DNA from 2 places in the Clostridium pacaense genome. Region 2 is predicted to be linked to the other one. Evidence: riboswitches for the same ligand, from Rfam matches in the RefSeq annotation. Region 2 holds a riboswitch; the other holds the start of a gene.

Region 1 (6,215 bases), on a different contig from region 2:
TCTCAAACTGATGGATACGGTAAACGCCCCTCTCCTCAATGCCATGGGCACCCTTCTCCTTACGGAAGCATGGGGAGTAGCTGGTCAGGGTCTGGGGAAGCTGGGCTTCCGGCGTGATTGTATCGATGAATTTACCAATCATGGAGTGTTCGCTGGTACCGATCAGATACAGGTCCTCCCCCTCAATCTTGTACATCATGGCGTCCATCTCCGCAAAGCTCATGACGCCGGTCACAACGTTGCTGCGGATCATGAAAGGCGGCACACAGTAGGTGAATCCACGGTTAATCATGAAATCCCTTGCATAGGAAATGACAGAGGAATGAAGCCGTGCAATATCGCCCATCAGATAATAGAATCCGTTGCCTGCAACCCTTCTTGCAGCGTCCAGGTCAATGCCCTCAAAGCGCTCCATGATCTCGGTGTGGTATGGGATTTCAAAATCAGGAACCGCTGGTTCCCCAAAACGCTCCACCTCCACGTTCTCGCTGTCATCCTTTCCAATGGGGACGCTGGGGTCGATGATGTTGGGGATGGTCATCATGATCTTCATGATTTTCTCAGACAGTTCCCCTTCCTTTGCCTCCAGTTCGGCCAGACGGGTGGAGTTGGCGCTTACCTGGGCCTTGACGGACTCAGCCTCCTCCTTCTTCCCCTGTGCCATCAGCTTCCCAATCTCCTTGGACAGTTTGTTACGGCTGGCGCGCAGGTCGTCTGCTTCCTTCTGGGTGACGCGGTTTTCTGCATCCAATGCAATCACTTCGTCCACCAGCGCCAGTTTGCCCTCCTGGAATTTATTTTTAATGTTCTGTTTGACGATGTCCGGGTTTTCTCTTACAAACTTCAAATCTAACATGGTATTCCTCCTGGGTTTCCTTGATGTAATGCCTTTTATTGCCTTCCATTAAAAGACAGGCATTCCTGTACTGTTACAAAGTATATAACATTTTCCAGGGAAATAAAAGCCCCTTTTTACTGATTTTTAGTGCATCCCATGACATCAGCCCTGTTTCGCATAACAGCATACGCCATCCACATAGGTGGCCTCCACCTGAATCCGGGCCAGTTCATTGGCAGGCACATCAAAGGGGTTAGCGTCCAGTACCACGAAGTCCGCGGCCAAGCCCGGCGCAATCCGGCCTTTTTCATTTTCCTCAAAGGAAGCATGGGCGCCTTCGATTGTAAAAGAATCAAGGGCCTGCTTAACGCTCATGGCCTGTTCCATGAGATACGGTCCCACATGGTCCTTTACCGTTGTCCTGGTCACCGCACACTGGATGCCCTTCATCACATCCGGCAGTTCCACCGGACAGTCGGAGCCATTGGATGCATGGGTTGTCTCATACAGGGTCTTAAAGTTATAGCTGGATGCGGCCCTCTCCTTCCCGATGCGCTCTTCCACGATATGGATATCGTAATCCAGGAAAATGGACTGGATATAGGCGTGCAGGGACAGCTCCTCAAATTTCCTTAACTGGTCCGGCCTTGTTATCTGACAGTGGACAATACCGTGGCGGTGGTCCGGCCTTGGGCACTCTGAAAGGGCTTTTTCGTATGCAGCCAGTATGTCATCCAGTATCCCGTCGCCGATGGCATGGATGGCCACCTGCATCCCATGGGAGTTGGCATACCCGGCCATCTCCTCAAACTGTTCCCTGGTAAATATAGGGATACCGCAGGTAGACGGGTCATCGGCATAGGGGCTGCTTAAGTATGCGCTCCTGGCGCCCAATGAGCCGTCCCCCAGCATTTTTAATGGTCCGATCTTAAACCACGGGGTTCCCCATCCGGTATTATACCCTTTTTCCAGAAATCCTTTCAGGTCTTTTAAGGTTGTGAACTGGGACTGCTCATATACCCTGACCGTCATGCGGCCTTCTGCCTCCAGTTCCCTGTATGCTTCCAATACCCGCTCATAGGGCACATTGTTAAAGGCCAGCAGGTCATCGGTCTGGGAAGAAGTGACCCCGTAGCGGTTCAGGGCGCGGGATGCGGCAAGGATCATTTCCTTGATATCCTCCTTGTCCGGCTCCGGCAGGCGGCTGTATATCAGATCCATTGCGTTCTCACGGAAAATGCCGTTTGGTCCTCCATCCGCATCCACCTCGAACCGTCCGCCATCCACCTGGGGCGTGTCCTTTGTGATTCCGGTAAGTTCCAGGGCCTTGGTGTTGACCACGCATGCATGGCCGCAGGTCCTGGTCAGGCAGATGGGGTGGTCCTCTGATATTTCATCCAGGTCATGACGGTCTGGGAAACGCCTGCCGTCCTCAAAGTAATCATGGTTCCATCCCCGGCCCTTGACCCAGGTTCCCGGCCTGATGTTATTTTCAAGGATGAAATCCTTCATATATTCCTTCATGGCGCCCATGGATGAAGTGTGGGCAGACAGATCCGCCATGCGCAGCGCATTGCCGTAGTTCAGGAGATGCATGTGGGAATCATTGAATCCGGCACAGACAAAACGGCCGTCCAGCTCCCTTACCTCATCCCCTTCCTCCTTAAAGGCCATGGCGCCTTCATTGGTCCCGGCGTATACGAACCGGTTCCCTTCTGTCACAAAGGCCTCACACAGGGGAAGTTCCCCTGTGTACACGGCCCCGTTCCGGTATATTATCCTCATGATGTGTCTCCTTATTCTGTCTTTTCCAGTTTCTTCTTATCCTCATAGAACAGGGGGATATCCTCATCCAGGGTGCCGATGCCCATGTAGCGGGCCTTATAATCCTTTAACAGCTTAAAGTAGGTGCCGGACAGGATCAGCACGACAAACACGTTGATAAAGGTAGGGATGCCGCTTGTGATGTCCACCAGGGTCCAGATGCTCAGGTCCCCGACGTTAATCAGGTACAGGGTAAGGAGGAACGGCGGCAGGGCGTAAAAATACTTGAACAGCATAAGCAGCCATTTCTTCAGCACCGGATGGTCCTTGGCCAGGTGGCGCAGGGTAACCTCATAGTACACATACCAGCCCCCGGAAGTGGTAACGGAGAAAATGACCATGGTGGCTGTCATGAACACGGTCCCGAATGTTCCCAGGCTGTGCTGGAACACATTGAGGGCCAGGGTCGCATTGGTTGCGCCGGAGGTCCATTCCCCTGTGATCAGTACGCTGAGGGCCGTGATGGTACATACGATGAAGGTATCCACAAAAACCTCAAAGGAACCCCAAAGCCCCTGCTCCACCGGATGCCTGGTCTTGCTGGAAGCGTGTACCATGGGGCTGGTACCCCAGCCGGCTTCGTTGGAGTATACGCTTCTCTGCATGCCTGTGGCAATGGCCTTTGACACGGTAACGCCTGCAAATCCGCCCATGGCAGCGGTTCCTGTAAAGGCATTGGTGAAAATGGAGGCAATGGTGGGAACCAGGTTCCCTATGTTAAGGATGATGATTAAGATACCGAACAGCATATAGCCAAGGCTCATCACAGGCACCAGCTTGACGAAGATCTTACTCAGGTTCTTAACGCCCCTCCAGATTAGGGCATAGATGAAGATGACCAGCATAAGGGAGGCCAGCTCCTGCTTTACCCCGAAGGACTGTGCCAGCACCTCGGAGGTGGTAAAATTAGATGCGCTGATGAAAAAGGTGGAAAAGATGCCAAGGCCGAATATAAATGCCAGGGGCAGCCATTTCTTTCCCCAATGGCGCTCCTCCCCAAGCCCGTACTCCATATAGTAGGTGGGTCCGCCGTAAGGGTTGCCCTCCTCGTCGGTGCGGCGGTAATAAACAGCCAGGGTAACCTCAACCTGCTTAATCAGCATGCCCATGAAGGCGGTAAGCCACATCCACAGCACGGCGCCCGGTCCGCCGGTGGTGACAGCGGTTGCCACGCCTGCAATGTTGCCAAAGCCCACGGAACCGCCTACCGCGGTGGCAATGGCCTCATAAGGGCTTAAAAGTCCCTTATCGTTTTCATCCTGCACATGGTCCTTGCGCAGGATGCAGCCCAGGGTGCGCTTAAAGATGTAACCCAGATGGCACACCTGGAAAAACCTGGACCGCACCGTGACGTAAACACCGGTAATGATAATCAGTGCGATTAATGGCGGCCCCCATATGATCTCACCGTTGAGCCAGTTTAAAAAATCTGTCATTTGTTGAATCCCCCTTGTCTTTAGTCTGGATGCTGATGTGGATTTTCGGCAAAGAAAAAGCAACAGCCAAGGCCATTGCTTCCATATCCGGTATCCTCTGACGGAACCAACCAATAGCGCCACCACTTTGATTAAGTGAGAGTACACAGCCTGTTAGACTGTATCCCAACACATCCCGCCGGCAGACGGAACCTGTTTCGGCGGAAAACCCTTTTCCCGTACGCCCGGCCTGCCGGCCGTGGAACGTATGCATACGCTCCTGACTTATGTCGTGTACAGGTACTGATGTTTACCGCGCCTCTATCGCATCCTATTTTATTAACGATTCATTAACATCATACTATCAGAAGCCGGAACTGTCAACATTTTTCGCTTTCATGTCTGCTGCTGACCGCATGTATCAGCACATCCATCACTTCCTCAAAGCACACCCCATTGGCCGTGGGAATGTTTAATTCCTCGGAACGCCTGATGCACTGCTTGACAAAGGAGGCTGCCAGACGTACCCCTTCCTCAAGCTTCCACCCCCTGACGGCTGCCGCTGCCACCACGGAGGAAAACACGTCCCCGGTTCCCGGCCTTTCCTGGCCCACCCGGATTGTCTTTGGGAATGAAATCTCCCGTTCCCCTTCCGCCACCACATTCACAAGATAGCCGCCCTGGTTCACGCCGGTTATGACCACGGAGCCTGGTCCCATGGCCTGGATATCCCTTGCCATCTCCTTTAGTTCCTCCCTTGTCCAGCCCTTTTTGCGGAAGGGCCTGTCCGTCAGGATACAGGCTTCGGTCAGGTTGGGGGTGACGATGCTCCCCATGGATACCAGGGCCTTCATGCGCCTGCACATGGCCTGGGTATAGGTGGCATAGGTCTCCCCGTGATCGCCCATGATGGGGTCGATGATGATTTTTGTGTCCTCATGGCCAAAATCACGGATCATATCCATCACTATCCCAATCTGGTCCTCCGAGCCCAGGAACCCGCTGACAATCCCGTCAAAGGACAGATCCAGCTCTTTCCATTTTTCAATATATGCCGGCATCTTCCCGGTATAATCGTCAAAGAAATAGACCGGGAAACCGGTATGGTTGGAAAGGATGGAGGTGGGGATGGGACAGCACTGCACCTTCATGGCGGATATGATGGGGATAGCCACTGTCAGGGAACAGCGGCCATATCCGGATAAATCGTTTATCATTGCAATCTTCTTTTGACGGTATCCACTCATATATATCTCCTAACTATCGTAGCCTGTCAAACAGTCCGGCCCGTATGAGGGCGCTGCGAAGGGGCATGTAGATTGCCACGGAAACAAGGGTGGAGGTCACGGCATTGATGGAGGTGCTGGTAATGTTCCATGCCAGTACCAGCTGGGCCGCGGGCTTCCCCAGTATCAGCAGCTTGTAAAAATATCCCACCATGGGGTCAAATACCACGTTGAACAGCAGTCCGCACACAGCCGCAGCCAGTACATAGCGGAATACCTTCTTCTTATCACTGATTTCGTTAATCCTGCCAAGCTTGTGGGCCACCAGGCCGGTTATCAGGCCGATGCACAGCTTGAGGATGAATGTCTTGGGCGCATATACCACATAGACCGGGTCAAACAGGTCACCGATGGTCATGCCGATGGCTCCGCCCAGGCCGCCGTAAAAACCGCCTAACACAAGGGCGCCCAGCACACACACCGCATTGCCCAGATGAATGGACGTGGCGTCCCCGCCCGGAAGGGTAATCTTAATCTGCAAAAAGGTAAATACAACATAGGACATGGCTGCAAACAGCCCGGTCAGCGCCAGCTTATATAGATGCTTATCCTCCGCCCCCGCATATCCCCTGGCTGTTATCTGGTTCACTTTCATACTCTTTCACTCCTTGGACCGCACTGCGGTTTATTTTTATGATGATTCAATCCATGGACTTCATGGTCCATATCTTATCACCGGAGTGGAGTGTTATAAATATCCAGTTTTATGCTTTTTAACCAGTCCAGTTCTGTCAGGGCATGGATATCATCTCAGTCATGGGATTCCACCACAATCAGCACGCCGTCCGTAAAGCTGATGGTGCCTTCCTCCCCGGTCAGCTCATTGCTGATGCACAGGCTGGTACCGATTTC
Region 2 (6,215 bases):
GATCCCTTCTGAACCTGTCTTTGTCCAGCTTCTCATGGGTGTCCTTGTCCCACAGGCGGCAGGTATCGGGGGAAATCTCGTCAGCAAGGATTATCTTCCCGTGGTAACGGCCAAACTCAATCTTAAAGTCAATCAAATCGATGTTCAGGCCGTCAAAATACTCCTGAAGCACTTCGTTTACCTTGAAGGTATATTTGGTAATGTCATCAATCTCTTCCTGGGTGGCAAGGCCAAGTGCCAGCGCATAGTAGCTGTTGATGAACGGATCGCCCAGGTCATCATTCTTGTAGCTGAATTCCAGGGTCGGGCATTTGAACCTGATGCCTTCCTCCATTCCCATTTTCTTGGCAAAGCTGCCGGCGGAATAGTTGCGCACGATTACCTCAAGGGGCACAATCTCCACTTTCCTGACAGCAGTCTCCCTGTCATTTAATTCTTCCACCAGGTGGGTGGGCACACCCTTTTCTTCCAGCTTCTTAAAGATGAAGTTGGTCATACGGTTGTTGATGGCTCCCTTGCCCACAATGGTCCCCTTCTTTAATCCGTTAAATGCAGTGGCATCATCCTTATAGGATACGATTAAAACATCCGGGTCCTCAGTTGCATAGACTTTCTTAGCCTTTCCTTCATAGAGCATCTCTTTCTTTTCCATGGGTATCCACCTGTCCTTTTCTTTTATTCATATGGTAACATAGATATAAGATATAGATTTATAAGCTGACGCTATAAAAGAATACCATTTCAGAAGAAATTATAATACAATATCCAGTTGAATACAAGAAGTGCAATCATTAAAATTCCTAATGAATTTTCTATCCCCTTCTAATCACTCCCTGGTTCCATGTGTTCCTCCAACCGGAAAATACTCACAGACCCTTTGTCCAGAATGATAGTCACGCCTTCCTTCTGAATCTTCCCCTCATGACGGCCGTCCTTTTCCATCCTGTCCCCATCCGGTGCAGGTTCCACCCGCCCATTGCTGGTCATATGATCCCGTACCGCATCCTGTTCTTCCATATAACGGATCTGGACCATGTCTTTTAACGATGCGAAAAATCCTCCACGAATGGATGCATTCCAATATACAACCATCCCTATGGCAATTATAAGGATTTTTCTCGTAATGTGTTTTTTCCTCTTCACCGTCCTGTTTATGAGTTTTTTTCTCTTCCTTGTTTTTTGCCTGTAAATCCGCCTGTGTCCCTCATTCTCCCTGCCCTTCCACATCTTAATCATATGGCTTCTGTACAGGCGAAGCCATCTTCTGCGCCAATATGACTTCCACCATACCATCCTATGATTCCAGCCACATATCCTCCGGTTCAGGAATCCCATTCCTGGCTCCTTTCCCGCATCCTCTCCAATCCGGCCGCATATGGTCATTATAGTTCATCCCCGGTTCCATATCAAGACCAGAACACCCATTCCTCAGGACCCTGAACCAAGTTAAAAACGTTCTTTTCCTGCCCCGCCAGATACGCAAAGGGGATTCTTCCCCAGCTCCGGCAGATAAGCTAAAAGTCCCCACTCCCTGTCCCGCCAGCAATGCAAAAGGAACCCTTTCCCTGCCTCACCGGCCAAGAAAGGGTCCGCCCTGCAATAAATACCATAGAATAATGATTAGTGTGTTGCCTCTGTTGTGGCAGTGTTGCTGGTCTCACTGGTATTACCTGATTCGCCGGTCATGTCCTTGATGCCGTTGCCCACATCATCCACGCCGTCTTCCACGTCATCTACAAGATTGTCAAGCACGCCTCCGGTGGTTTCGGAACCGGATGTATTGCTGCTGCTCTCATTACTCCCTGCAGCGGTTGTGGATGTTGCTGCCGATGAAGAAGACTGGCTGGAACCTGTGGTGGACTGGGTGCCTGAATTATTGCTTCCGCAGGCCGTCACAGATAGAACCATAACGAATAGTAACATAGCTAAGATAGCAGGTCTGATTTTTTTCATAATAACATTCTCCTTTCTATTTCTACCCTTATTATGTGCGTTTGGAGAATATATTATGGTGGTATATCCTGCTATCTCAGGAAAATATTTCCTACAATTTAACCACGTCAGCCATAGTATAGAGTCCCGGGCCTTTTCCTGCCAGGAACTTCGCGGCCTCCAGGGCGCCTTTTGCGAAAATGGCTTTGGAATAAGCGGTATGGCTGAACGTGACCACCTCATCCCTGCCGGCGAAAATCACATCGTGTTCCCCAACAATGGACCCGCCCCTGACAGCGCTTATGCCGATTTCCGACACGTGTCTTTTTTCACGGCGGGTGCTTCTGTCATAGATATACCCGTAAGGCTCATCCATGGCCTGGTTAATGGAATCCGCCAGTGCAATGGCCGTGCCGCTGGGCGCATCCATCTTCTGGTTGTGGTGTTTTTCCACGATTTCGATGTCAAAGCCGGAACCGGCAAGTACCTTTGCCGCATCCTTCACCAGCTTAAGGAGCAGGTTGACGCCCAGGGACATATTGGCCGAGCGCAGCACAGCAGCGCTGGCGCTGGCGCGTTTGAGTGTCTCCAGCTGTGCTTCCGACAGCCCGGTGGTACACAGCACCACCGGCATACCTGTTTCGGAGCAGTATTTTAAAAGTCCGTCCACGGCTTTTGCCGAAGAGAAATCCACAATCACGTCTGCCTTCACGTTACATTGATCCAGGCTTTCAAATACGGGATAACCGCTGTCCTTTGCGGGGTGTAAGTCAATTCCCGCCACAATCTCAATAGACTCATCCTCTGCGGCCAGCCCTGTGATTACCTGTCCCATGGCCCCGCCGCAGCCGTGCATTATCATTTTTACCATCTGTGTCTTATCCTTTCCAGCCTTGGTTTACAGGATGCCGTATGCAGTCATGGCTGCTTTTAACTTCTCCTGGTTCTGGGGTTCCATCTCGGTCAGCGGAAGGCGCATCGGTCCCACATTCTTGCCCATCAGGTTCATGGCCGCCTTTACCGGAATGGGGTTCACTTCCGCAAACAGCTCTGTAATCAGCGGAATGGCATCCAGCTGCAGCTTGGTGCTTTTCGCCGTATCCCCTGCAAAATAAGCGGCGCAGATGTCATGGGTCTGTCTGGGAGCCACGTTGGAAAGCACGGAAATCACGCCCTTCCCCCCCAGGGAAAGCAGGGGTACGATCTGGTCGTCATTGCCGGAATACAGGTCCACCTTGCCGTCAGCCAGGCTCATCAGGGTTGCAATGGCTGAGAAATTACCGCTTGCTTCTTTTACGCCCACGATGTTATCCACATTCTTACAAAGGTCGGCTATGGTCTGGGGAAGGATCGTGACACCGGTCCTTCCAGGAATGTTATAAAGGAGGATTGGAATCTTCACGGCATCGGCAACCGCCTTAAAATGCGCCTTCAGCCCGTTCTGTGTGGCCTTATTGTAGTAAGGGGATACCAGTAAAAGGCCGTCGGCCCCGCGGCGCTCAGCCTCCACGGAAAGATAAACGGCTGTCTCCGTGCAGTTGGATCCGGTTCCCGCAATGACGGGGATGCGTTTTCCGGTCACCTTGCACACATATCCCACCACATCCAGGTGTTCCTCATGGCTCATGGTGGAAGCTTCTCCTGTGGTTCCGCAGACAATGATGGAGTCCGTACCCCCGGCAATCTGCTCCTCCACGATTTCTTCCAGCTTTTCATAGTTAACTTCCCCATTTTCCTTAAATGGTGTTACCAGCGCAACGCCTGCTCCTTCAAAAATAGCCATAATTTATTCTCTCCTTTTCTCTTGGTTCAATCACAGGATAGCAAAAAAGGGCTGAGGTAAATGTCAGCCCTTCACGTACGTATCATATCGTCATTCACGAATCCACGTTCTTCGGTAGCTCTCCATCCACCCGGATGACAGTCATATGGATGTTCACCATATGCCCAGAAAGAAACATGTTCCAGGTATGCTTCCCCCTTCGGCGTCTTTCCCTTTCCCCAAGCCGTCCTCTGTGCCTGCCACATCGGGCCTGGTTACTCTTGATTGACGCAACCTCTACTCTATGATTGTTGGTATTATATTATCATCCTATGATATGGATGTCAACAGGAAATCTCATTCATATCTGGTCTGGAGCTTCGTAACCTCATCCACATATGCATCCAGTGAATCCGGATACACATTGCCGGTGAGTATGAGCCTGATTTCAGCCTGCCTTGCCTGGCCGATAAGGGCGCACAGCTCATCCTGGGTAATGACGCCTTCATCCAGGATCCCAAGTATCTCATCCAGGATAAGGATATCGCATTCACCTGTCACCAGGACCTTCTTAGCAAAATTCAGCCCGTTGCGGATGCAGATCCTTGCCTCATCCTTTTCATCCTCTGACAGCTGGTCAAAAAAAACAGGAGTCTTCTCAAATCTGAAAATTTTAAATTCCGGTTCCAGGCGTTTCAGGATTTCCATGTTATCCATGTCCAGGGAACCTTTTAAAAATTGTACCATGATTACATTGCTGCCCTTGGCCAGCGCACTGATTCCCCTGCCCATTGCACTTGTTGATTTACCCTTGCCCGGCCCGCAGATAACCTGTATCATGCTTTCTTTCATCATCATGCACCTCATGCTTTACTTGCTTTTTCTTAAGAATGATGTTTCATTCATAGACTTTGCTCATAATAGCATAGTTTGACCAACTTTGCAAATATTTCTTACTTTTTCCGAAAGAAATTCCAAAGAGTCTTAAAAGATTATTCCTCGTCACATTCCAGTTTGCTGATGGAAACCTCATAGGCAATCCGCTTCTCACACTCGGTCTCGCTGAGTTTTTTGGTGTACTCCCTGCTCTGTACGCGGCCCCATATGCGCACCCTGGCGCCCACCTCAAAGCTGGATGCATAGCGGGCATTCCGCCCCCAGCTGATGCATGGTATGTAATCAGACTTGCCGTATGGACGGTTGACTGCCAGAAGGATATCTGCAATTTCACGGCCCAGAGGAGTTTTGCGGTAAATCGGCGGCTTGCAGATATAGCCGTCCAGGAATATCTGGTTTGTTTTTGTATAGTCCGTAAATTCTTCCATGAAATGGACCTCCCGGACAAAGATGGAAAGCATCAGCCTGTTCTTCACCCCTTCGTGGCGGTTATAGGAACGGAACTGGCCCAGCGCCTCAATGGTGCTTCCTGAATAGTCCTGGTGTACGTCCAACAGCCGCTCAGACACCATAAGCGGGATGATATCCGCCTGCTCGCTGAGCCGGTTCACAGCAACATCCACCATATAAAAGCCTTCTCCAAATACCTCGTGGCTAAAGGTAAATCCCGATACGATCTCACCGATAACACTTACCTTGTTGTTTTCAATCATTTTTTCTGACATAGTACATCTCCTCTTCGCTTCTAAATAAATTCTCACTTGGCCGTTTTTATTTTTTTCTTTCTGTTCAGCTTGCTTTCGTACGGCACATTGATAGTTTATGAGGAAATTTACCATAATAGACCAAAAAATAAGCGGATCCTGCCAGAACATTTCGACAGGATCCGCCTTTTTGTGTTTGATTATGTCGTTTTTACTTCTTAAAGGACGCCCTTTTACGCATGGTGGGGTCCAGGATCTTCTTGCGGATCCTCAGGCTTTCCGGCGTTACCTCCAGGAGCTCATCCGTGTCAATGAAGTCCAGGGCCTGCTCCAGGCTCATGATCTTCGGCGGCGTCAGCTTCAGCGCCTCATCCGCGCTGGAGGAACGTGTGTTGGTCAGCTTCTTGGTCTTGCAGACATTGATTTCAATGTCCTCCGCCTTGGGGCTTTGGCCTACGACCATACCTGAATATACCCTGGTTCCCGGTCCGATGAACAGGGTTCCCCTTTCCTGGGCATTGAACAGGCCGTAGGTAATGGCCTCTCCTGCCTCAAATGCAATCAGGGAGCCGGTCTGGCGGTAGAACAGGTCGCCCTTGTACTCTGCATATTCATCAAAAATAGTATTGAGGATACCATTTCCCTTTGTATCTGTCATGAAATCACCGCGGTATCCGATAAGTCCCCTGGAAGGGATGGAGAATTCCAGCCTGGAATATCCTCCCGCTGCCTGGCTCATGCCCTGGAGCGCGCCCTTGCGGCTTGTAAGCTTCTGGATGACCACGCCGGTGTATTCCTCCGGCACATCCACATAAGCCAGTTCCATCGGCTCCAGCTTGCGGTTCCTCTCATCATACCTGTACAGTACTTCCGCCTTACTCACCGCGAACTCAAAGCCTTCGCGGCGCATGTTCTCGATG

The links. A riboswitch is a leader RNA that binds a small molecule or an ion and turns the genes downstream of it on or off. The one in region 2 is predicted to bind lysine.
Region 1: it holds a riboswitch for lysine, as region 2 does, so the genes downstream of both, LK536_RS53605 (alanine/glycine:cation symporter family protein) here and dapA (4-hydroxy-tetrahydrodipicolinate synthase) in region 2, are expected to answer to the same signal.

What each region holds. Positions count from the first base shown of each region.
Region 1 covers NZ_JAJFEB020000022.1:590-6,804, forward strand. The annotation lists gene serS (serine--tRNA ligase) at 1-856, opposite strand, end outside; gene LK536_RS53600 (amidohydrolase) at 1,001-2,623, opposite strand; gene LK536_RS53605 (alanine/glycine:cation symporter family protein) at 2,635-4,098, opposite strand; lysine riboswitch at 4,205-4,409, opposite strand; gene LK536_RS53610 (pyridoxamine kinase) at 4,458-5,324, opposite strand; gene LK536_RS53615 (ECF transporter S component) at 5,338-5,958, opposite strand; gene LK536_RS53620 (thiamine diphosphokinase) at 6,114-6,215, opposite strand, start outside.
Region 2 covers NZ_JAJFEB020000001.1:416,118-422,332, forward strand. The annotation lists gene purC (phosphoribosylaminoimidazolesuccinocarboxamide synthase) at 1-652, opposite strand, end outside; gene LK536_RS31605 (hypothetical protein) at 823-1,236, opposite strand; gene LK536_RS31610 (hypothetical protein) at 1,621-1,953, opposite strand; gene dapB (4-hydroxy-tetrahydrodipicolinate reductase) at 2,045-2,803, opposite strand; gene dapA (4-hydroxy-tetrahydrodipicolinate synthase) at 2,831-3,715, opposite strand; lysine riboswitch at 3,823-4,002, opposite strand; gene LK536_RS31625 (cob(I)yrinic acid a,c-diamide adenosyltransferase) at 4,052-4,549, opposite strand; gene LK536_RS31630 (single-stranded DNA-binding protein) at 4,687-5,316, opposite strand; gene typA (translational GTPase TypA) at 5,507-6,215, opposite strand, start outside.